DNA from 2 places in the Micromonospora cremea genome. Region 2 is predicted to be linked to the other one. Evidence: riboswitches for the same ligand, from Rfam matches in the RefSeq annotation. Region 2 holds a riboswitch; the other holds the start of a gene.
What was found. Region 2 has a riboswitch for S-adenosylmethionine ahead of BUS84_RS04615 (hypothetical protein). Riboswitches for the same ligand answer to the same signal wherever they lie in the genome.
Positions count from the first base shown of each region.

Region 1: another riboswitch for S-adenosylmethionine. It lies ahead of thrC (threonine synthase); the one in region 2 lies ahead of BUS84_RS04615 (hypothetical protein).

Region 1 covers NZ_FSQT01000002.1:1,638,644-1,643,322, forward strand. The annotation lists gene BUS84_RS40725 (hypothetical protein) at 29-151, shown strand; gene BUS84_RS21015 (GNAT family N-acetyltransferase) at 161-1,180, opposite strand; gene thrC (threonine synthase) at 1,567-2,853, opposite strand; SAM riboswitch class I at 2,864-2,999, opposite strand; gene BUS84_RS21025 (DMT family transporter) at 3,090-4,052, opposite strand; gene BUS84_RS21030 (ArsR/SmtB family transcription factor) at 4,144-4,449, shown strand; gene BUS84_RS21035 (DUF4232 domain-containing protein) at 4,657-4,679, shown strand, end outside.
Region 2 covers NZ_FSQT01000001.1:1,020,397-1,025,075, reverse strand. The annotation lists gene BUS84_RS04620 (RNA-guided endonuclease InsQ/TnpB family protein) at 1-1,217, opposite strand, end outside; SAM riboswitch class IV at 1,441-1,561, shown strand; gene BUS84_RS04615 (hypothetical protein) at 1,559-2,191, shown strand; gene BUS84_RS04610 (DUF2087 domain-containing protein) at 2,275-2,853, shown strand; gene BUS84_RS04605 (response regulator) at 2,956-3,579, opposite strand; gene BUS84_RS04600 (sensor histidine kinase) at 3,576-4,679, opposite strand, start outside.

The sequences.
Region 1 (4,679 bases), on a different contig from region 2:
GACCGCCGGGGTACGGGATCCCAAAGGGTTGCTCATCCCGCCGACCGACACCGTGCCGCCGCCGGTGCACGGGCACCGGTTCATCCCCGACGAGGACTTCCACGCCGCGATCCGCGACCTGACCGGACAGTTGGACGGGCCGGACGGGTGACCACCCGGATCAGAGGGTGAGCTGCCAGTCGGTCCAGGAGTCCACCGGACGGAAACCGAGCCGCTCGTTGATCGCCACCATGTAGCTGTTGCTGGCCGCGTTGAAGGTGTCGATCACGCGCACCGCGGGCTCGTGAGTGAGCAGGTGGTGCAGGTTTTCGACCTTCGCGAGCAGGCCGAGGCGGTGCCCGCGGTGGTCCGGGTCGACGATGGTGATCTGCTGGAACGCGTGCCAGTCCGCGGACGCGCCCACGTCCAGCAGGGTCCAGGCGACCAGCCGGCCGGACGCCTCGTGCCGCACCCCGAGGTGGTAGCGCCGCCGGCCCCGGGCGTCCAACGCCCGCTCGGTGCCCCGGACCCGCTCGGCGTCCACCCGCTCCGGCTCCCACTGCACGTCCCCCATGGGCGCGTCCATGAGCAGCCGGCCGTCCAGGTAGGCGACGTCCGCGACGTACTCCTGCGGGGTCGCGCCCTGCCAGCAGACCGACTGGTAGCCCCGGGCCAGGGTGTGGGCCTCGGCCAGCGCCGCCCTCAGCGCGGCCCGGTCGATGTTGTCGACCTCGAGCCGGCGGCGCACCTCGGCCAGCGCCGGCTCGGCGCCGGCCGCGGCGGCGAACGCGCCGCCGGCCGCCGACCGCGCCGGGCCGCCGGGCAGCGCGGAGACCGCCATGCCGAGCACCCGCTTGCGACCGCGCTGGCGCAGCAGGCGTACGCCGTGCGCCAGCAGCTCCCGGCCGACGCCCCGCCGCCGCAGTGCCGGGTCCACCACCACCTCGGCCGTGGCGTTGTCGGTGTTGTCGAGCTGCGGCAGCTCGAGCTGGAGGTAGCCGGCCGGCACGCCGTCCAGCCGGGCCAGCGCCCAGAGGGTGTCGGTGCCGGGCATCGGCGTGTGGAAGAGCGCGTCGAAACGTCGCCGGCAGAAGGGCGGGAAGTCCGGCAGGTCGGCGTCGTTGGCCGCCGCGCCGATCCGGTACGCCTCGTCGACCGCGGCCCGGTCGGCGCCGTCGAACGACGCGATGGTGATGGTCATGCCGCTGAGCGTGCACCCCGGAAAAGCGATCGGGCCAGCGAATTTAATCGCTGGCCCGATCGGACGTGGTCGGGAGGGACACTCGCACAACGCCTCCGGCGTTGGGTCGCAAGAACTTCAAAAGTCTCCGGCGAAATGCCCTCCCGCACGGAGCATCTTGCGCCGTCCGGTTCCTGCCGTCAAGTCCAGAGCGGCGGGTTTTCCACACTCACAGCTAAAAGCCAGTTACCCGGCGGATCGGCCCGATCCCCCGTCCGGGCGATCCCCCATCCCCCGCCCGCCCACCCGGCAAACCACCCGCCGCGGTCGATCATGAAGTTGGCGACGCCGACACCGGCGTGTCGCGCCGCCAACTTCATGATCAACGGGTGCGGCGGTGGGGTGGGTCAGCCGAGGAGGCCTGCGTCTCGGGCGGCGCGGAGGGACGGCTTGATGTGGTGGGTCGGACCGACCTGGTTGGCCACCGCGTCGATGGTCTTGAGGCCCTCGCCGGTGTTGAACACGACGGTCTCCGCCGTGGGGTCGAGCCGGCCGGACTCGACCAGCTTGCGCAGCACCGCCACGGTGACCCCGCCCGCGGTCTCGGCGAAGACCCCGGTGGTACGCGCCAACAGTCGGATGCCGGCGCGGATCTCGTCGTCGTCGGCGTACTCCATCCAGCCGTCGGTGCGACGGACGGCCTCGATGGCGTAGAGGCCGGCGGCCGGGTCGCCGATGTTGAGCGACTTGGCGATGCCGGTGGGCTTGACCGGGGTGATCGTGTCGGTCTCGGCGTGCAGGGCGGTGGCGATCGGGTTGCAGCCGGCGGACTGGGCGCCGAAGACCTTCCAGCCCTCGGCCGGCGCCTCGACCAGACCGATCTCGACCAGTTCGGAGAACGCCTTGTCAATCTTGGTGAGCAGCTCACCGCTGGCCATCGGGATGACCACCTGGGCCGGGATCCGCCAGCCGAGCTGCTCGGCCACCTCGTACCCGAGCGTCTTGGAGCCCTCCGCGTAGTACGGCCGGACGTTGACGTTGACGAACGCGGTGTCCTCAAAGTCGTCGGTCTCCACCAGCTCGCCGCAGAGCCGGTTCACGTCGTCGTACGAGCCGTCGATCGCGACCAGCTCACCGCCGTAGACCGCGGTGGTGACGACCTTGCCCTGCTCCAGGTCGCTGGGAATGAAGACCACCGACGGCACCCCGGCGCGGGCGGCGTGCGCGGCCACCGAGTTGGCCAGGTTGCCGGTGGATGCACAGGCGAACCGGGTGAAGCCGAGCGCCCGGGCGGCGGTGAGCGCCACCGAGACGACCCGGTCCTTGAACGAGTGGGTCGGGTTGGCGCTGTCGTCCTTGACCCAGAGCGGCGCGGTGATGCCCAGCTCGGCGGCGAGGTGCGGGGCCGCCACCAGCGGGGTGAGCCCCGGGTCGAGGGTGACCCGGGTGGCCGGGTCCTGACCGGCGGGCAGCAGCGCGGCGTACCGCCAGATGTTGTTGGGGCCGGCCTCGATCTGCTCACGGGTGACGGTGGCCAGGGCTGCGGCGTCGTAGTCGACCTCCAGCGGGCCGAAACACTCGTAGCAGGCGTGCTGGGCGGCGAGCGGGTAGCGGGCCGAACATGCGCGGCAGACCAGGGCGCGGGCGGGGCTGGCGGAGGTGTCGATGCCGGAGGCGGCGAGCGTCGACGTCATGTCGAGGGTCCTCTCATCTTTCCCCGCATCGCACGGTGCGGCGGGGACGGAATTGGCACCTGCCCCGCGGGTCGCTCAGCGGTGAGCGCGCGGGGTGGTTGCCGGGGCGTCGTCGGGCCGTATCCCTCAGCCCCTCTGGATGAGGTATGCAGTTGTGCCATCGAGTCTAGGCAACGCCGGGCGTCGCCTCCACCGCAGATCCCACGCTGTGAGCCGGCAGGACCGGACGGGTGGGGTCAGCGGGCGGCCACCGCCACCGGGTCGACCACCGCGACCGGGTCCGTCACCGCGGCCGGCCCGGGCTGGGACGCCACCCGGGCCCGGGTGGCAAGGTTCGCGGCGACCAGGGCGGCGATGGTGATCGCGGCCCCGACCAGCTCGACCGGCTCCGGCCGGTAGCCGCGGGCGATCTGCACCGCGAAGGTGGTCACCGGGACCACGTTCATGAACAGGGCGGCGTTGGCGGCGCCGAGCCGCTGCACGCCGGTGTTCCAGGCCAGCACCGCGACCACGGCGCCCAGGATCACGGCGTACGCCAACTGCGGGGCGACCGCCACGAGGTCGGCGGCGGCCGGCGCGTGCTGCCAGCCGATGCCGTCGGCGAGCACGCTCGCGGCGAGCATGGCGACTGTGCCGGCGAGCGCGGTGAGGGTGGTGTAACGCAGCGGCGACCAATCGCCGAACCGGCTGGCGCCGTGGGTGTAGATGGCCCAGCCGAGCACCGCGCCGATCATCATCAGACCGCCGAGGCCGAACTGACCGAGCCCGGCCAGGCTCCCGCGCGTGATCACCAGACCGACGCCGAGAAGCGCCACCAGGGAGAGGGCCAGCAGGAGCGGCTTCGGGCGTACGCCGTCCCGAGCCCAGCGGACCAGCTGGGTGATGACCGGGGTGGTCGCCACGAAGAGGGCGATCTGCTGCGGTGCGGCGTGCTCGAGCGCCAGGTTGGTGAGCACGTTGAAGCCGGCGAAGCCGACCACGCCGAGCACCACCACCTCGGCCGCTCGGCCCCCGAGCCGCAGCGCGCCGGCGCCCTCGCGGAGCAGCAGGATGCCGACCAGGATGACGGTGGCCAGCAGGTAGCGGGCGGTGGTCAGGTTGAGCGCGTCGACCCGGGTCAGCGCACTGGCCAGGATCGGGAACATCACTCCCCAGCTGAGCACGGCGAGTAACGGGTAGGCGGCGGCGCGGGATCGCATCGGCAGCTCCAATGTTCGAGTATCTTCGAACCAACGACACCGACCCTAGGGGGATGTTCGACAATTGTCGAACAACGGTTACACTGGTCACATGGAGCCGCACGAACCCGACCTGGCCGCCGTACCGGTCACCGCCGTGCTGGCCGCACTCGCCGACGACGTGCGGCTACAGATCGTGCGGGCACTCGCCGAGGGCGGCGAGCGCGCCTGCGGCACCTTCGAGTTCGGCGTCTCCAAGGCGACCCGCAGCCACCACCTGAAGGTGCTGCGCGAGGCCGGCCTGACCCGCACCCGCGCCGCCGGCACCAGCCGCTACGTCCGCCTCCGCCGCGACGAACTGGACCGCCTCTACCCCGGCCTGTTGAACGCGGTCCTCGCTCAGCCCAGCCAAGGCTGACGTCGACCGGGGGCGCCGGCCGACCGGCGGGGGCAGTGACGCCCGGCCGGGGCCGTGACGCCCGGCCGGGGCAGTCACGCCGGTCCAGATTTGGGGCAGCTCGACAGGGACGAACGACAGTTGACGCCGGGTCGACACGAGGGCGGGAGCTGTCGAGATCGAGGGGCCGGGCGGCGGTGCGAGGCCCACGTGGGCAAGGATCGGTGAATGATCTACCGCGACGCGGCAGC
Region 2 (4,679 bases):
GGTCCGCCGCCCGGAATACGGGTGGCGATGATGGCAGCCGCGACCAGGTCACGGTGCCCGGAAAACCGGCAGTGCGGGCAGGACAGGATCCGCCCACGGGGTTTCGGTACCCGCCGCTGACAGGCAGGGCAGGTCAAAGACGTGCCACGTTCGTTCACCAAGCGCAGCGTGATGCCGGCCAGGGTGGCCTTGTCGGTGAGGACCTGCAAGAGCCGGCCGATCTGCCACTGCCGCAACCGCAGGTTGTGCCGCCGCCCCGCCTCGATGCCCAGCACCCCACGCGGATCCCCGACCCGCAGCTCACCGACACGCTGTTCTACCGCCCACGACACGACCGAACGGGCGGCTTCGTGCTGAGCCTGACGGACCCTGCGCCGATGCCGGCCCTGCACCATACGGGCGCGGCGCCGGTACTTGCGCCACCGCCGCGAACCCCGCTGACCCGGCTTCGGCGCCCGGCGGGCGACCGCCCGGCGGCGGGCTTTCGTGTCAGCCAGGTGCATGCGGTGCTCCGCGCGGATCGCCCGCCCCGACACCAGCAACCCCGCACCGTCCGGGCCGGCCACCGCATACGGGTGGATGATCCCCAGGTCCACCCCAGCGATCCGACCCGGGTCCGGTCCAGCGCCGGCCGGATAACTCACGATCGGAATCTCGGCACTCACGTCCAAGAACAGCCGACCACCCTCACACAGCAGCGTGATCGAGCGGACCTGCTCGAGCGGATACGGCACCTCCCGCGCCAACCTCACCCACAACGGCGACGCGCCCTTGCCCATCGGAATCCGAACCCGACGCCCCTGCAGGGCGAACGTGCCGTGATACCAACGCACCGGCACCAACCCCCGCCGCCGACGCGGGAACCCCGCCGACACGTCACCGTCCTTACGCCGCTTCGCTGCCGCGAACCACGCCTCGGAGAACCGGCGCAACACCGACCGGGCCCCCGCCGAGTCCAACTCGGCGAACGTGCCCGGCCCCGAGGCCGCCAACTCCCGACACAACTCCTGATAGCCGGACAACGGCGCGTCCCGACGGCGACGCCGCCACGCGTTCACCTCCAACACACACGCCCAAACATCACCAGCCGAACGCAACAACCCGAAACACCGCCGCTGCTGCCCGGGCGTCACCCGCAACGCCACCCGCGCGGTGCGATGCACCACCCGAGGCGCGGCAGGATCCCGACGACGAGGCACAACCACACCCAACACCATCGGTACGACAAAACCCCCGGCCGCCAACCCAGCAAACGTTAGTGGACACCGCACTAGCCTCCCCAGCGTCCGGCAACGCCCGGTGTCACCGGAACACCCCGCCGACACCGGGCTGCACGCCGAGCGACGCCTCGGCGTCTCGTTCGTGCAGGTACACGTCGAGCTGGCCAAGCGGCGGGAGGGCCGTGCGGTCGCGGCATCGCTGATCTCTATGCTTCGTAGGCGTCACGAGTGGTCAGCGTCAAGCCTCCCGGCTTGCTGACTCGGCAACCGCGCCACCCGCGCACGGTGCCCCCGGGAGAAGACCAGGCCGACCGCGAACTGCGGTACGGCAAGAGTGGGTGCCTCGGGCACCGGAAGGCGAGTTCACCGTGCCGTTCGAAGATCTGGACCTGGCCGCTTTCGCGGTCTGCCTGACCTGCGGGCACCTCCGCGATGGCGCCCCGCGTGAGCAGCGGTGCCGCTGCCAGCCGCGTACGCCGGAGTGGGAGAAGCAGTGGCGGGGGCAGGACATCCCCAGTGACCTCGACCTGTGTGTGTTGTGCGTCCGGGACACCGTCACCACCCGAACCCGGTGGTCGTGGCTGGGCTGCGAAACCTGCCGGCACGTCTCGCAGGTCGTCGGCGAATGGTACGGCCACCGCGCCGCACTGCCGCTGGGCCGGCACTCGATCATGAACGGCGACGTGGTCCCGTCGCAGACGGCCACGGCCACCGAGGTCGCCGCCTCGCTGATGGCTGCCGGACGGCGTTTCGACGCGCTGCGCGACTGGCAGCGGGTGGAGTTCGACCGGCTCGCCGAGCCACTACGCGCCGTCGGGCCAAGCGTGCCGCTGACCGAGTGGCAGCGGCGGTGGCCGCCCTCGCTCGGAGCGAGCGTCGACGCTTTCGACCGCTACGGCATCATGCCCGTATCCGACGACCTCGACCGCCTCCGGCAGGCCCAGACCCGCTTCCTGTCCACCGCTTGTTGATTGCTGGACGTCCCTGACGGGTTCGTCCCCGGCGGCGGTGGCAGCGGGTCGCGCCGGTATCGCTCTCAGCTTATGATCCTGCCGTGGAAGCGGCCGATCTGATCAGAGTTATCGCGGATCCGCAGCGTTTTCGGGTGCTGGCGGCGGTGGGCCTGGGGGCCGCCGATCGGGATCAGGTCGGCGCGATGTCCGGTGTGGACGCTCGCGGTGTCGTCGCGGCGACCGCCCGGCTCGAGTCCGCCGGGTTGATCACTGGCGGGCCGGATGGTTTCCGGGTCGACTTCCCGGGCCTGCGTGATCTGGTACGCCGGGAAGCCGTCGACGGGCGCGACGAGTCCGCCGCCCTGGAGAGCGCCCTCGACCCGTTCGTGCGCGACAGCCGGTTGCGGAGTCTTCCGTCCAAGCGCATTCGCCGGCATGCGGTGCTGGCGCACATCGTGCGGACCTCCTTCGACGAGAAGTCGTCCTATGACGAGAAGGCGGTCAACTCGGTCCTCGAACGGTGGTGCGAGGGCAGCGGGGTGGACCACGTGGCGTTGCGGCGCTACCTGATCGACCACCAGCTGATGTTCCGGGTCCGCGGCGTCTATGCGCGGAACACCGAGGTCCTTCCGGCGCCGGGTGAGGCAGAGCGATACATGGATGCGGTCGGGCTCGGCTGACCCGCTCAGCGACGCCTCTGGGTTCCTCCATCGGCATGCGGACGGCGCCGACGTGGCCGAACTTGCCGGGGTGCCGTTCGACCTGAGCGGGTGACCGCTGAGTCAGAATGGCAGCAGGCCCGCGGCCATCGCGGTGGTCACCGCCGCGGTCCGGTCGGTGACGCCGAGCTTCGCGAACGCGCGCAGCAGGTGGGTCTTCACGGTGGCCTCGGTGATGTGCAGTCGCAGCCCGATCTCGCCGTTGGACAGACCCTGCGCGACCAGCCGCAGCACGTCGACCTCCCGCGGTGACAGGGTGACCGGCCGGGGATGGCGGAGTTGGCGGAGCACCCGGCCGGCCACCGACGGTGCCAGCACGGTCTCGCCGCGGGCGGCGCCGCGGACAGCGTCCACGAGTTCGGCCCGGGACACGTCCTTGAGCAGGTACCCGGCCGCTCCGGCCTCGACCGCGCGCAGGATGTCCCCGTCGGTCTCGTACGTGGTGAGCACGACCACCCGGGTGCCGGGGGCCACGGCCAGCACATCGGCGGTCGCCGCGGCGCCGTCCACCCCGGGCATCCGTAGGTCCATGAGCACGACGTCGGGGCGTACCGCCCGGACGGCGGTGACCGCCTCGGCGGCCGAAGCGGACTCGCCGACCACCGCGATGTCCGGTTCGCCGGCGAGCATGCCGCGCACCCCGGCCCGCACCACCGGGTGGTCGTCCACCAGCAGCACCGCGATCATCGGATCGGTACCTCCGCCCGTACCGTGGTGCCGGCTCCGGGGCTGGACGCCACCCGCAGCGTACCGGCGACCTGCTCGACCCGGTTCCGCATGCCGGCCAGACCGTACCCGTCGCCGGCCGGCGGGGTGGTGAAGCCGCGGCCGTCGTCGCGGACCTCCAGCACGACGACGTCGTCCCGCCGTTCAAGGCGTACCTCGACCCGGCCGGCGGCGGCGTGCTTGCGCGCGTTGGCCAACGCCTCCTGGGTGACCCGCAGCAGGACCACCTCGACCGGGGTGGGCAGCGGGCACGGCGTTGCGGGGATGGCCAGGGTGACCGGCACGCCCGTCTCGGCGGTGAGCCGGTCCGCCACCCGCCGCACCGCCTCGACCAGTGGCGACCCGGCCAGCTCCGCCGGGGTCAGCGCGGCGACAAGGGCCCTCGCCTCGGCCAGGTTGGCCCGAGCGGTGGTCACGGCGAGGGCCAGGTGGCGGCGGACCTGCCCGGCATCGCGGTCCAACTCCGCGTCGGCGGCCTGAATCAGCATGACGACACTGGACAGTCCCTGGGCGATGGTGTCGTGGATCTCGCCGGCCAGCCGTTGCCGTTCGGCGTCGACGCCGGCCTGCCGGGACAACCGGACCACCTCGTCACGGGAGGCGGCCAGCTCGTCGACCAGCGCGGCCCGCCGGTCGGCGTCGACGAACAGGTGCTGCACCCAGCCTCCGGTCACCGACACCACGACGGCGATCATCACGGCCGCCAGCAGCGACCCCCGGGCGTCCGGGCCGCCGCCGGACCGCAGCCAGTCCAGCACCACCTGGACGGCGGTGAACACCACCACCGCGCCGACCGCGGGCGTCGTCGGCAGCAGCATGAACGCCTGCGGCAGGAGCACGAACAGGGCGAACGACGCGGACGACGCCAGCGCCACCGCCGCCACGTAGAGCGCGAGAGCGACCCCCAAATAGAGGTACGCCCGCCAGCCTCCGACCCCGTACCGCATGAGCGCCCGGCCGAAGGCGGCGTACCAGATGCTGATCGCGGCCAGCAGTGCGACGGACCCGATGCGGTACGGCGCGGCCGGTGGGGCGCTGGTGGCCACGGCGACCCCGACGGC